Regions from separate parts of the Rhizobium sp. CB2179 genome, predicted to be linked through region 2. Evidence: predicted binding sites of a transcription regulator. Region 2 holds the regulator's gene; the other holds the start of a gene.

Region 1 (7,161 bases), 370 kb from region 2:
ATTACAGGCAAGCCGATCGCCCGTTCGCTCAGCCGGATTACCATCCCCGATGAGACCCGCCGCAGGATCGACGCCCTCATCGCGCCCGGCTCGACGCTGACGATCTCCGATACAGGCCTCGGCCGGGAAACCGGCGAAGGCACGGATTTCATCACAATCACCCGCGGGTGACGCGGGGCTGATCAAACCAGTTCGACGTCGACGACGCCGGGGGCGGCACGAAGGGCGGCGGCGATCTCCGGCGTGATGCGGTATTTCTCCGACAGCGCCACTTCCACCTCGCGTTTGCCATCCTCCTTGATGACGATGAAGGAAACGAGGCCGTCGCCCTTGGCGTTCAGATGGCCGGCAACCATCCGCAGCGGTCCGGAATCGCGGACATAGACGCGCAGCGCCTTCTGCATCTGCAGCGACTTTTCCTCCAGCGACTGGATCGTCTGGATGCGCAGGCCGATGCCCTCCGGCCGCTCCTCGCCTGTCGCGGTCAGCACGAAGGATTTTCCCGACTCGAGAACGTCGCGATACTGGTTCAGCATTTCCGAAAACAGCACCGCTTCGAACTGGCCCGAAGAATCGGAGAAGACGATGATGCCCATCTTGTTGCCGGTGCGGGTTTTGCGCTCCTGCTTCGAGATGACGGTACCGGCAAGGCGCGCATTGGCCGCGCCCTGTTTGATGGCGGCGGAAAATTCGGCAAAGGTCTGCACCCGCATCTTCTGCAGGATGTTGTTGTAGGAATCGAGCGGGTGGGCCGTCAGATAGAAGCCCAGCACCTGGAATTCCTTGAGCAGCCGCTCGGAGGGGAGCCAGGGCGAGAACGGCGGCAGGGAGATCTTCTCAGGCCCCGACGTCAGCGTGCTGCCGAAAATGTCCGACTGGCCGCTCAGCTTGTTCTCCTGGGCACGCTGGGCATAACCGAGAACACGGTCGAGGCCGGCTGCCAGCTGGGCGCGGTCCATGTCGAAACAATCGAAGGCGCCGGCATAGATCAGGCTTTCGAGCACGCGACGATTGACCTGACGCGGATCGATGCGCAGGCAGAAATCCTCAATGCTGGCAAAGGGCTTGTCGCCGCGCACCTCGACGATATGGTCGACGGCGGATTCGCCGACACCCTTGAGGGCGGCGAGCGCGTAATAGATGCGGTTGTCGCCGGTCTCGAAATGGCGGAAGGAGCTCTGCACCGAGGGTGCGATCACCTCGATGCCGAGGCGCTTGGCATCCTGGCGGAAATCATTGACTTTTTCGGTGTTGGACATGTCGAGCGTCATCGAAGCGGCGAGGAATTCGACCGGGTAATGCGCCTTCATGTAGGCCGTCTGGTAGGAGACGATGGCATAGGCGGCGGCATGCGACTTGTTGAAGCCGTAATTGGCGAACTTCGCCAGCAGTTCGAAGATATTGTCGGCCTGCGGCTTCGATACGCCATTCCTAACGGCGCCAACGACGAAGCGTTCGCGCTGCTGGTCCATCTCAGCCTTGATCTTCTTACCCATGGCGCGACGCAGAAGGTCGGCTTCCCCCAGCGAATAGCCTGATAGTACCTGGGCGATCTGCATCACCTGTTCCTGATAAACGATGACGCCCTGGGTTTCCTTGAGCAGGTGGTCGATCATCGGATGGATCGATTCCAGCTCTTCGTCGCCGTGCTTGCGGGCATTGTAGGTCGGGATGTTCTCCATCGGGCCGGGACGATAGAGCGCCACCAGCGCGATGATGTCCTCGATGCAGTCCGGCTTCATGCCGATCAGCGCCTTGCGCATGCCGGCACTTTCCACCTGGAACACGCCGACCGTCTCGCCGCGCGACAGCATCTCGTAGGTCTTCTTGTCGTCGAGAGGAATGGCCGCGAGATCAACCTTGACGCCGAGCTTGGCGACGAAATCGACGGCGACCTTCAGCACCGTCAGCGTCTTCAGGCCGAGGAAGTCGAATTTGACCAAGCCCGCCTGCTCGACCCATTTCATGTTGAACTGGGTGACCGGCATATCGGAGCGCGGATCGCGATACATCGGCACCAGCTTGGAAAGCGGCCGGTCGCCGATGACGATACCGGCGGCGTGAGTCGAGGCGTGGCGGTAAAGCCCCTCGATCTTCTGGGCGATATCGAGCAGGCGCGCGACAACAGGTTCCTTCGCCGCCTCCTCCTGCAGCTTCGGCTCCTCCTCGATCGCTTTGGACAGCGGCGTCGGATTAGCCGGGTTGTTCGGTACGAGTTTGCAGATCTTGTCGACCTGGCCATAGGGCATTTCCAGCACACGGCCGACGTCACGAAGGGCGGCGCGCGCCTGCAGCGAACCGAAAGTGATGATCTGCGCCACCTGCTCGCGGCCATACTTGGCCTGGACGTAGCGGATCACCTCTTCGCGGCGGTCCTGGCAGAAATCGATGTCGAAGTCCGGCATCGAGACGCGTTCCGGATTGAGGAAGCGCTCGAATAGCAGCGAAAAACGCAAGGGATCGACGTCGGTGATCGTCAAGGCATAGGCGACCAGCGACCCGGCGCCCGAACCACGGCCGGGACCGACCGGAATGTCATGCTGCTTGGCCCATTTGATGAAGTCGGCAACGATCAGGAAGTAACCGGGAAACCGCATGCGCTCGATGACGCTAAGCTCGAAATCCAGCCGTTCGCGATAGTCCTTTTCCTCGTAACCCGCCGACATGCCGAGCGTTGCAAGCCGCATGTCCAGCCCTTCGACCGCCTGGCGGCGCAGCTCGCTCGCCTCGGCGCGTTCGGCCTCCTCGGCATCGTCGGTCGCACCGGTGAAGCGTGGCAGGATCGGCTTTCTGGTCTTCAGCACGAAGGAGCAGCGCGTGGCGATCTCGATCGTATTTTCCAGCGCTTCCGGCAGGTCGGCGAAGAGCTTGACCATCTCGGCCCGGCTCTTCAGATAGTGATCCGGCGTCAGGCGAAAGCGGCTGTCGTCGGAGACGATGGCGTTGTGCGCGACCGCCATTAGCGCATCATGGGCGTCGTAATCGTCGCGGGTCGGAAAGAAGGCCTCGTTGGTCGCAACCAGCGGCAGGTCGTGGGCATAGGCGAGCCCGATAATCTTCTGCTCGTGCCGCTTGTCATAGGTGCCGTGCCGCTGCAGCTCGACATAGAGCCTGTCGCCGAAGAGACGCTTCAGCGTGAGCAGCCGGGCTTCCGCCTGAGCGGGATGGCCTTCCTTGATGGCCACGTCGACCGGCCCGGTCAGCGCGCCGGTCAATGCGATCAGCCCTTCCGTGCCTGCCTCCTCCAGCCAGGAGGCACTGATATGAACGGCCTGGTTGCTTTCGCCGCCGAGATAGGCCCGACTGACGAGATCGACCAGCCGTTCGTAACCGGCATCCGTCGCAGCGAGAAGAACGATCGCCGGCAGCTTGACCAGGGCCTGCTGGCCGCCGCGCTTTTCCGTTTCCAACCCGTCTCCCATGTCGATCGAGACCTGGCAGCCGATAATCGGCTGCAGGCCTTCCTCCATCGCCTTCTGGGAGAATTCGAGGGCGACGAACAGATTGTTGGTGTCGGTAATTGCAATCGCCGGCTGGCTGTCGCCGGTCGCCTTATAGAGGATCTTCTTCAGCGGCAGAGCGCCCTCGAGAAGCGAATAGGCGGAATGGACCCTCAGGTGGATGAAACCCGGCGTACCGCCGATCGCCTCACCCGTTGAACCCTTTGCCGTATCCGCCATGACATGCCTTCCCAATCACCCGAATGAATCGGACGCATTGTCGGCATAGAGGGCGATGATGTCCAGAAGAAGTCCCGCGTCCGGACCGCATGATTGCCATGCGGTCCCCTGAAAACTTTAGAGCGCCATGACGATGAGCGAGAAGCTGGCAACGAACATTGCGATGGAGGTGAATGCTGCGATATCACGGATCATGTCAGTCATCGGGCTCTCCTTTACTCGTTATGTTTTCAATTTGTTCCATGTATGTTCTATTGTCAACAGGAATCTTTTCCTCCTTTCTTGTGTTTGAAGATCCCAGGAAATAGGCGACGAATCGGCTAGAGGGCCGGCGATCGAGGTGATCGGCAGCAGCCTTGCCCTTTCCCGATCCGCCGCTGATCGGTCATGGTGCTCAGGCGGCAGCCCTCCTCAGAGCGACTCCACTACTCCCGGCCTATGTTCACTTTCTGTTCTTTACATGCCAGGGATTATTTGCCAACATCGGGCCGAGAGGAGAATGACATGCTCGATATTGCGATGCTGAACGAATTCATCGTGGAGGCGAAGGCTACGACCTATGTGGGCGGCGGCGCGGCGCGCGCGCCCTGCCGGCCGAGCTCCCACGATATCGGTTACGAACGCGGCGACTGGCGCTATCTCGACAGCTATTTCGGCGGCACGGATTTCGCCGGACAGGAAGTGGTGTGGCTTGCCGACGAGCCCGTCTGGGCGATGAATTATTTTGGCTGCGTCATTGCGCCTGATCTCATCGACGGCGCAGCAGCCGGGACGGTGATCAAGACAGCACTTTCGGCGATGTATCGAGAGGGGCAGTTTCTTGGCGGAATGGAATTCGACCATCCGCTCGGCCGCTATATCGACCGCAGCGAAGGCAGCTGCGAGCGGTTCAGCGGCAGTGAATGCATCATGGTCGATGGCCAGAAGGCCTATATGCTCGACTACCGCGGCGGACTGGTTATCCCCTGATCGTGGCCCACTGCTGTCCTGTTAAGTGCATAATGTCCCGCCAGGAGGTCGGCGAGATCAGCCACTCGTCCGGCTGCCGCCACCTTTGTAACTTCCCTTTATCCGCTCCTGGCGCTGTAATGCCTCTTGCGGTGGCGGATGGAAGACCGATGCACCTTTGGGACACCAAGCCCGTGGGAGAGCGTGGGTCTCCATCCGCTGTTCCATTGAACCCGAACAGTCGCCAGGGCCGCTTGCGAAGGCAAAGCCCGATTAGGCAAGGATGGGATCAGATGGAGATTGTTGTTGGAATCGACGTTTCGAAAGAGCGCCTGGATGTTGCGATCCTGCCGCAAGGTGAGGTCTTTGCCGTCGGCAACGACCATGCCGGCATCGATGAACTGGTCGAGCGGCTCAAAGGCATCGGTGTTGATGCGATTGGGTTGGAGGCGACCGGCGGCTACGAGATGCTGGCGGTGGCTGGGCTGTCGGCCGCCGGATTAACCGTCCTCGTCATCAATCCAGCGCAAGTGCGCGCCTATGCCCATGCGATCGGCCGCAGGGCCAAGACCGATCCGATCGATGCCGCCGTCATCGCCGCCTTCGTTTTGGCGACGAAGCCCGAGATCCGGCCGTTGCGCGATGCCGAGACACAGGCTCTTTCCGAGCTTGTGGCTCGCCGGCGCCAGATCGTGCAGATGGTCGTAGCCGAGGAGAACCGGTTGCGCATGGCGCTGGCAAAGCAGGCGCAGAAAAGCATCAAGCGCTTGCTGAAAGCCTTGCGGCGCGAGCTCGAAAGCCTCGATGCCGATCTCGACAGCCACATCCGCAAGTCGCCGGTCTGGCGGGTGCGCGAGGCGCTGTTGACCTCGGTGCCGGGTGTCGGAGCGACGACAGCGCGCACGCTGCTGGCCGAACTGCCGGAGCTCGGCAGCCTCGACCGGCGCGAGATCGCATCGCTGGCTGGCCTTGCCCCATGGACGCGGCAGTCGGGAAAATGGAAAGGCAAGAGCTTCATCGGCGGCGGCCGAGGCAAAGTGCGCGCCGTCCTATTCATGGCCGCCCTCGTCGCCAGCCGATACAACCCCGACCTCAAGGCCTTCCGCGACAGGCTGGTCGCGGCCGGCAAGCCCAAGATCGTCGCCATCGTCGCAACCATGCGCAAGCTACTCACCATCCTCAACGCCATCATCAGGGACGGACGACCATGGCAAACCGCTTGACAAACAAGACAGTCGCTCTCCCCGTAAACGGGGCGATGAGGATATGCCGCGACCCTTCAGTTCCTCGCCAATCTCTCGCATGGCACGTCCCCTCGCCCCATTTACGGGGTCCGAAAGACGGGGCGAGGCCAGTGGCTCGACCCCGGTAGGTTAGTTCTGAGGGGCAATCATCGGCGTCAACCGGACAGCCATGGACCGCAGTCTCAGAAATCGACGATCTTGCCGTCAGAGATCGTCACACGCCGATCCATGCGGCGGGCGAGCTCGTGGTTATGGGTAGCGATAAGGGCAGCAAGGCCCGACTGGCGCACCAGCGCTTCCAGCGCCTCGAACACGTAGCTTGCCGTTTCCGGGTCGAGATTGCCGGTCGGCTCGTCGGCAAGAAGCAGGGTCGGCGCATTGGCGACGGCACGGGCAATCGCAACGCGCTGCTGCTCGCCGCCGGAAAGCTCGCCGGGGCGATGCGAGCCACGATGGCCGATGCGCATGTAGTCGAGAAGCTGGCCGGCCCGCTCTCCGGCTTCCTTCCAGGAAAGCCCGGCGATCAGCTGCGGCATCATGATATTTTCGAGTGCCGAAAATTCCGGCAGCAGGTGGTGGAACTGGTAGACGAAGCCGATTTCGCTGCGGCGGATGGCGGTGCGTTTCTCATCGCTCAAGCCGTCGCAGGCATGGCCGTTGATGTTGACTTCACCGCCGTCCGGATGCTCCAGCAGGCCGGCGATATGCAGCAGTGTCGACTTGCCGGTGCCGGAAGGGGCGACGAGAGCGACAGTCTCCCCTTTCGATATCGAAAAATCTGCGCCCTTCAGGATCGAGAGCAGCGTATCGCCCTGCCCGTAATGGCGCTCGACGCCGGTAAGCTTGAGAACGACGTTGCGTTTCATGAAGGCGGCATTCCTTATTCGTAGCGCAGGGCCTGCACCGGATCGAGCCTGGAGGCACGCCAGGCCGGGAAGATGGTCGCGATGAAGGAGAGCGTCAGCGCCATGGCAACGATCGAGATCGTTTCGCTGAGATCCATCTCGGCGGGCAGCTGGCTGAGGAAATAGACCTGCGGATTGAAGAGCACGGTGCCTGAAATCCAGGAGAAGAACTGGCGGACGGATTCGATGTTGACGCAGACGAGAACGCCGAGCAGCACACCGGCAACGGTGCCGACGATGCCGATCGCCGCGCCGGTCATGAAGAAGATGCGCATGATTGCGCCGGCGCTGGCACCCATGGTGCGCAGGATGGCGATATCGCTGCCCTTGTCCTTCACCAGCATGATGAGGCCGGAGATGATGTTCAGCGCCGCGACGAGCACG
Region 2 (7,161 bases):
GGTGATTTTCGATTCACAGGATGCGGTCGAGGTAAAACCCGGATCGTAGGTGAAGGAAGCGGTGTTCTTGTAGAGGGCACCGATATCGATGACGCTCGGGCCGATCGTGCCGCTTTTGACAGCAAGGTCGACAGACTTGTCACCGATTTTTATTGTAGCGCTTTGATCCGTCATGCTGATCCTCCGAAATGGCGGTGGCGCCATAAAAGCGCCATAGGGGTTAAGCGTCCTCACCGATAGCTATATGATCGCGAAGCTAATGCCAAGTTACTGTGATGGCATTTTGTGCAATGCGGTATCACCTTTTAGGCACTGCAGCGATGAGCCACACGCATATCGGAAGCCGATGATTCGACTGGTCTTTTGGGGCTCGCGATTTTGCCTCATATTTCAATCGATTATGCTTGCCGGATTTGATTGAAGGTTGCATTCTGACTGCCTTCGCAGCCGGGCTTGGGCGGTTCATGCAGGAGTTGACGTCAGTCGAATTGCGGCCGGAAACAGGCGAAGGCCTTGCCGGCTCCTCCAATTTTTCACCACCAGTCGTGGTGACGCGACCGGCAAGGACGCAGTCGGCAATACCATTGCGCCACCGGCTGCCGGCCGCAGCCTCGCACTTGCTGCGTGCCGGCATGCGCATGCTGGGCGAGGAGACGGACCATGGCCGCCTGCTGCTGTTCTCGCCGGTCTTCCTCGGCGCCGGGTCAGCCATCTGGTTTCTCGCGGCTTCGGATTTTCCGCACACTGCATCGCTGCTCTGCCTGTTGGTGCTGACCGTCGCAGTTCTCATCGCCAGCCGCAACCGGGCGGCATTGCGGGCAGCGCTGCTGGCGCTTTCGCTCGTGGCTTGCGGCATAGTCTCGGCGCAGTTCGAAAGCTGGCGGGCTTCGACCGTGATCCTCGATTCATCAGTGACGACGACGGTGACCGGCCGCGTCGAGCGGCGCGAAGGCGATGGTCGCGGCCGGTGGCGCTACATTCTTGCCGTCACCGGCACTGAAGCGCCTCAGGTCAAGCGGCCGCCGGAACGCATCACCGCCATCGCCCGCGGTGCGGACGCAGCCTTCGAGATCGGCGATATCATCACCGGCAGGGCGCGGCTGACGCCGCCGGCGGGCCCAGCACTTCCCGAGCTCAACGACTTCTCCTTCAGTGCCTATTTCGACGGCATCGGCGCCAACGGCTTCTTCTACGGTGCGCCGACGAAGGTCGATGCGCAGGCAGGTCCGCAGGCTGCAAGATCGGCGGTGGAAGCGCTGCTCGAAGGGCTCTACCGGCTGCGCAGCGGCATTGGCGACCGAATAAGGTCGATCCTGCCCGGCGATACCGGCGCTTTTGCCGCCGCACTGGTGACGGACGAGCGGCGCGCCATCTCGGATGCGACGACGGAGGCACTACGCCAGTCCGGTCTGGCTCATATCATCGCCATCTCCGGTCTCAACATGGCGCTGTCGGCCGGCATCTTCTTCGTCGGCTTTCGGATGCTGCTCAGCATCTTTCCCGGTATCGCTGAGGCCTACCCGACGAAGAAGATCGCTGCCGCCGGCGCGCTCATCGCCGTTACTGCCTATTTCCTGATTTCGGGCTTTGCGGTCTCTGCCGAGCGCGCTTTCATCATGATGGCCATCATGTTGATTGCCGTCTTCTTCGACCGGCCGTCGATCAGCCTGCGCAATGTCGCGCTTTCCGCCCTCGTCATCATCCTCATTTCACCGTCCGAGGTCTTAGGTCCGAGCTTCCAGATGTCCTTTGCCGCCACATTGGCGCTGGTCTCGGGCTATCAGCTGTGGAAGGACCGGCGCATCCGCGAAAACGCCTTTCTGAAGCTGCCGATCATCAGGCCCTTCGTTACTGTTGCGGGCTTCTTCGGCGGCGTCTTCCTGACCTCGCTGATCGGTGGTTTTTCCACCGCGTTGTTTTCGATCGAGCATTTTCATCGCCTGACCGCCTATGGCCTGCCGGCAAACCTCGCGACAATGCCGATCATCTCCTTCATCATCATGCCGGCCGGCTTGCTGGCGATGCTACTCATGCCTTTCGGTCTGGATGTTTGGGCTTGGAAGGTCGTCGGATTCGGCCTCGATCTGGTGATCGCGGTCGCAAAGACGGTGTCCGGCTGGGATGGCAATATCGACGTCGGCCGCTTGCCCGCCTGGTATTTCGCGATAGCCGTCGCAGGCTTTCTGCTGCTGACGCTGCTCCGCACCCGGCTGCGCCATATCGGCACATCAATCATCGCGGTCGCAACGCTCATCCTGTTGCTTCTACCGGTTCCCCGGCCGCCGGATCTGGTGATTTCGGAGGATGGCAGTCTCGTCGCGGTGGTCGAAGCGGCAGCAATGGCTTCCAACCGTGAAAGACCACCGGATTTCATCTTCGACCAGTGGCAGAGAGCCCTGGTCCTGCCGAGACATGATCCGCCGAAGATGCTGGATGGTCCTGCTATCCCGCAGGTAGGAGAAGACCGCCGCGTCAAGCTTTCCCGCGATCAGCAGAACGAAGCGAGGACAGCGATGCGGGCGGCCGCAGCGGCCGGTGAAGCAAACCGCTTTTCCTGCGTCAAGAGGGCCTGGTGCGCATCAAGGCTTGGCAATGGTCGTGTGGTTGCTGTCATCGACAATGCCGCCTATCTCGGCCCGGCATGCGACGCGGCCGATATCATCGTGACGTCGGTCCGCCTGCGTTTCAACAGCTGCCGCTCAGGTGCGACGCTCTTCACCGGCGAGACGCTGCGCAGGACCGGATCCATCGAGTTGCGCTTCGCGGACGCCGGCCTGGAGGTGGCAACCGCATTTGACGCATTGTCGCGACCATGGATGCGCCATCGCGCCTTTGACTGGCGCAGCAACAGCTTTACCGAATCCGGCCTAACCGATGTCAGTGATAGCGGCGAATGAGGCCGACGAGTTTGCCCTGCACCTTAACACGGTCTGGTCCGAAAATCCGGGTCTCGTAAGCCGGGTTGGCCGCTTCCAGTGCGATCGAGGCGCCCTTGCGGCGGAAGCGCTTGAGTGTCGCTTCTTCGTCATCGACGAGTGCAACAACAATGTCGCCAGGACTTGCGGTGCTGCCATTGCGGATGATCACGGTGTCGCCGTCGAAGATGCCGGCGTCGATCATCGAATCGCCCTTGACCTCCAGGGCATAATGTTCACCGGAACCGAGCATGTCGGCCGGAACGGCGATGTCGTGGGTGTTGTTCTGGATCGCCGAGATCGGCACACCGGCGGCGATTCTGCCCATGACCGGCACGGAAACCGAGTTGCCGTTGTCGGCGACGGGTTTTGCGGGAGCAGGGGCGGCGACCGGCTGAGGTTTGCCCAGGCTGCCTTCGATGACGCTCGGCGAAAAGCCGCGCCGCGGCTGGATGCTGGGGCTGTAGGCCTCCGGAAGCTTGATGACCTCGAGCGCACGGGCGCGGTTCGGTAGGCGGCGAATGAAGCCTCGCTCCTCGAGCGCTGTAATCAGGCGATGAATCCCGGACTTCGAGGCGAGGTCCAGAGCATCCTTCATTTCGTCGAAAGATGGCGGAACGCCGGATTCCTTCATGCGCTCATGAATGAAAAGGAGAAGCTCCTGTTGTTTGCGCGTGAGCATCGACGTTGTGACCTCGTGATTGAAACAAATCCAGAACAGACACTATATGTTCCATATGTGTTCCGCAAGTAGCTAAATTTCCGTAAAACTTGGCGCCAACTCGTTGAGATTTTTATTTTCATTCGCCGGATTGGCACAGAAGTCTTGCGTTGAGGGAAGCGCTGTCGCACATCTCTTGCCGTGTCAGGGAGGGATATCATGAACGAGCACTCCGCCAAACCGCACCCGCTGGATCATGTCGTGCTGCCGGTCGTCAATATCGATCTGGCGCGCGAGAGGCTCGGCAAGCTCGGCTTCACCGTTGCCCCCGATGCGCGCCATCCCTTCGGAACGGAGAATGCCTGCGTCTTCTTTGCTGACAAGACCTATCTGGAGCCGCTCGGGATTGCGAGCGTCGAGGAGAGCGAGGCGTCGGCGCGCCAAGGCAATGTCTTCACCGCCCGCAATCAGGCTTTCCGCTTCCGCTGCGGCGCGGAGGGGCTTTCGGGGCTGGCTTTTGGCAGCAAGGATGCCGGCATCGATCATCAGAATTTCGTCGGTAACGGATCGAGCGCCGGCGAGATGCTGCAGTTCACCCGGCCGATGACGATGCCGGACGGTTCTGAGACGATTGCCGGCTTCAAGCTGGCTTTTGCCGGCGATCTGCGCGCGCCTGATCTCCTGCTATTTACCGTCGAGCGCGTCAATCCGCTGCCGGCCGACCGCGCCGTGCTGGAGACGCATGCCAATGGCGTCACCGGCATAGTCGAGATAGCGCTTTGCGCGCCTGATGCTGCCGCCTTCGCTGCCTTCGTCAGCCTCGCCGTGGTGCAATCGGCAGTCGAGAAAACCGGTTTCGGCGTCAATATCCCGGCGTCGAATGCCAAAATCAGCCTGATGACGGCGGAAGGGTTGGAGGCCTATTTCGACATCGTCGGCTCATCCGCAGATCGTGGCCTGCGCGGCCGGGCAATCCTCTTCGCTGTCGCCGATCTTGCCGTGACAGAAGCGCATTTGGCTGCTAACGGGGTGACATACGCGCGCAAGAACAATCGCATTCTGGTGAAGCCCGCGCCCGGGCAGGGCACGCTCTTCGCCTTCGAGGAAACACGATGAGCACTGATACGAATTCCGAAGTCAGGATCGGCGAAGGCCAAGGCCAGGTCAGCTTTTCCAATACCGGCCGCCTGTCGCTGATTGCCGGTCCCTGCCAGATGGAGAGCCGCGACCACGCCTTCATGGTCGCCGGCACGCTGAAGGAGCTTTGCGGCAAGCTCGGCATCGGCCTCGTTTACAAGAGCTCCTTCGACAAGGCGAACCGCACCTCGCTGTCGGCCGAACGCGGTATCGGGATTGAAAAAGGCATGGAGGTCTTTGCCGACCTCAAAAAGGAGTTCGGCTTTCCCGTCCTGACCGACGTTCATACCGCCGAGCAATGCGCGGAGGTGGCAAAGGTCGTCGACGTCCTGCAGATCCCGGCCTTCCTCTGCCGCCAGACCGACCTTCTCATCGCCGCCGCCAAGACCGGCCGCGTCGTCAATGTCAAGAAGGGCCAGTTCCTGGCCCCCTGGGATATGAAGAACGTTCTGAAGAAGCTCAATGCCAGCGGCAATCCGAACGTGCTGCTTTGCGAGCGCGGCGCCTCCTTTGGTTACAATACGCTGGTTTCCGACATGCGCTCGCTGCCGATCATGGCGGCGATGGGTGCGCCCGTTGTCTTCGATGCGACCCATTCCGTAGCGCAGCCGGGCGGGCAGGGCGATTCCTCCGGCGGTCAGCGGGAATTCGTAGAAACCCTGGCGCGGGCAGCAGTGGCTGCCGGTATTGCCGGCGTCTTCGTCGAAACCCATCAGGACCCCGACAATGCCCCTTCCGACGGCCCGAACATGGTCTATCTCAAGGACATGCCGCGGCTTCTCGAAAAGCTGCTCGCCTTCGATGCGGTCGCCAAGGCTTGACGTTCAACAGTCTGACATGATCGTGCTATAGGCCACATCCGAACGCTGGTCCGAAGGCTATTGCAGCATTGTAATTTGCACGCCTTCGACTAAGACAGGTTTCGAACCATTTATCACCCACCGAGCAGGAAGAACCCATGACTGCAATCACCGATATCATCGCCCGCGAGATTCTCGATAGCCGTGGCAACCCCACCGTCGAAGTCGATGTCTATCTCGAAGATGGCAGCATGGGCCGCGCGGCCGTTCCCTCGGGCGCCTCGACGGGCGCGCATGAGGCGGTCGAACTGCGTGACGGCGGCAAGCGCTACCTGGGCAAGGGCGTCGAAAAGGCGGTCGAAGCCGCCAACACCGAGATCTTCGACGCGATCGGCGGCATCGACGCCGAAAACCAGATCCAGATCGACAACATCATGATCGAGCTGGACGGCACGCCGAACAAGTCGCGTCTCGGCGCCAACGCCATCCTTGGCGTGTCGCTCGCCGTCGCCAAGGCTGCCGCCCAGGCGTCCGGCCTGCCGCTCTACCGCTATGTCGGCGGTGCTTCCGCCAGCCTGCTGCCAGTGCCGATGATGAACATCATCAATGGTGGTGCCCATGCCGACAACCCGATCGATTTCCAGGAATTCATGATCCTGCCGGTCGGCGCCGATTCGATCGCCGAAGCCGTGCGCATGGGTTCGGAAGTCTTCCATACGCTGCGCAAGGAACTTGCCGCACAGGGCCATAACACCAATGTCGGCGATGAAGGCGGTTTCGCACCGGGCCTGAAGAGCGCGCCGGAAGCTCTCGACTTCATCATGAAGTCGATCGAGAAAGCCGGCTACAAGCCGGGCGACGACATGTGCCTCGGCCTCGACTGCGCCTCGACGGAATTCTTCAAGGACGGCAAATACGTTCTCGAAGGGGAAGGCCGCACGCTGGAATCGGGCGCCATGGCCGAATATCTGGCCGAACTCGCCGCCAAGTATCCGATCATCTCGATCGAGGACGGCATGGCCGAAGACGACTGGGATGGCTGGAAGACGCTGACCGACCTAGCCGGCAAGAAGACCCAGCTCGTCGGCGATGATCTCTTCGTCACCAACTCCGCCCGTCTTCGCGACGGTATCCGCATGGGCGTCGCCAACTCGATCCTCGTCAAGGTCAACCAGATCGGCACGCTGACGGAGACGCTTGATGCCGTCAACACGGCGCACAAGGCGGCCTATACCGCCGTCATGTCCCACCGCTCCGGCGAGACCGAAGATTCGACCATCGCCGATCTCGCGGTCGCCACCAACTGCGGTCAGATCAAGACCGGCTCGCTGTCGCGCTCCGACCGTCTTGCCAAGTACAATCAGCTGATCCGTATCGAAGAGGGCCTCGGCCCGCAGGCCCAGTATGCCGGCCGCTCGATCGTTCGCGGCTGATCGGATCTGATTTTCAACGGCTTGACCCGCGCCTTCCCGGCGCGGGTTTTTTGTTGCCCGTTTTTTAGAGTCAACGAACGGTTAATCTCTGCACGTTAGATTGAACGAATTGGTAATGCGTTCAAGAGCATGCGTGTATGTGGACAAAGCATCATAAGAAGAGAAAGATCGGTCGCTTCGTCATTCCGGCCATGACGGTCGCCTTCCTCTCCTAT

Evidence for each region. The regulator LexA, encoded in region 2, represses DNA repair genes until DNA is damaged. The targets are predictions, from matches to a motif close to TGTTCNNNNTGTGTTCNG.
Region 1: AC244Q_RS06880 (DUF5680 domain-containing protein) is a predicted target of LexA. The motif match lies at 3,917-3,934, and genes of this name have one in related genera.

What each region holds. Positions count from the first base shown of each region.
Region 1 is NZ_CM172781.1:1,368,862-1,376,022, reverse strand. It holds gene AC244Q_RS06890 (L,D-transpeptidase family protein) at 1-171, shown strand, start outside; gene dnaE (DNA polymerase III subunit alpha) at 183-3,680, opposite strand; gene AC244Q_RS06880 (DUF5680 domain-containing protein) at 4,185-4,649, shown strand; gene AC244Q_RS06875 (IS110 family RNA-guided transposase) at 4,922-5,851, shown strand; gene AC244Q_RS06870 (ABC transporter ATP-binding protein) at 6,055-6,738, opposite strand; gene AC244Q_RS06865 (lipoprotein-releasing ABC transporter permease subunit) at 6,753-7,161, opposite strand, start outside.
Region 2 is NZ_CM172781.1:1,737,559-1,744,719, forward strand. It holds gene gltA (citrate synthase) at 1-174, opposite strand, end outside; gene AC244Q_RS08775 (ComEC/Rec2 family competence protein) at 465-2,897, shown strand; gene lexA (transcriptional repressor LexA) at 2,878-3,597, opposite strand; gene AC244Q_RS08785 (VOC family protein) at 3,796-4,692, shown strand; gene kdsA (3-deoxy-8-phosphooctulonate synthase) at 4,689-5,534, shown strand; gene eno (phosphopyruvate hydratase) at 5,672-6,946, shown strand; gene AC244Q_RS08800 (FtsB family cell division protein) at 7,084-7,161, shown strand, end outside.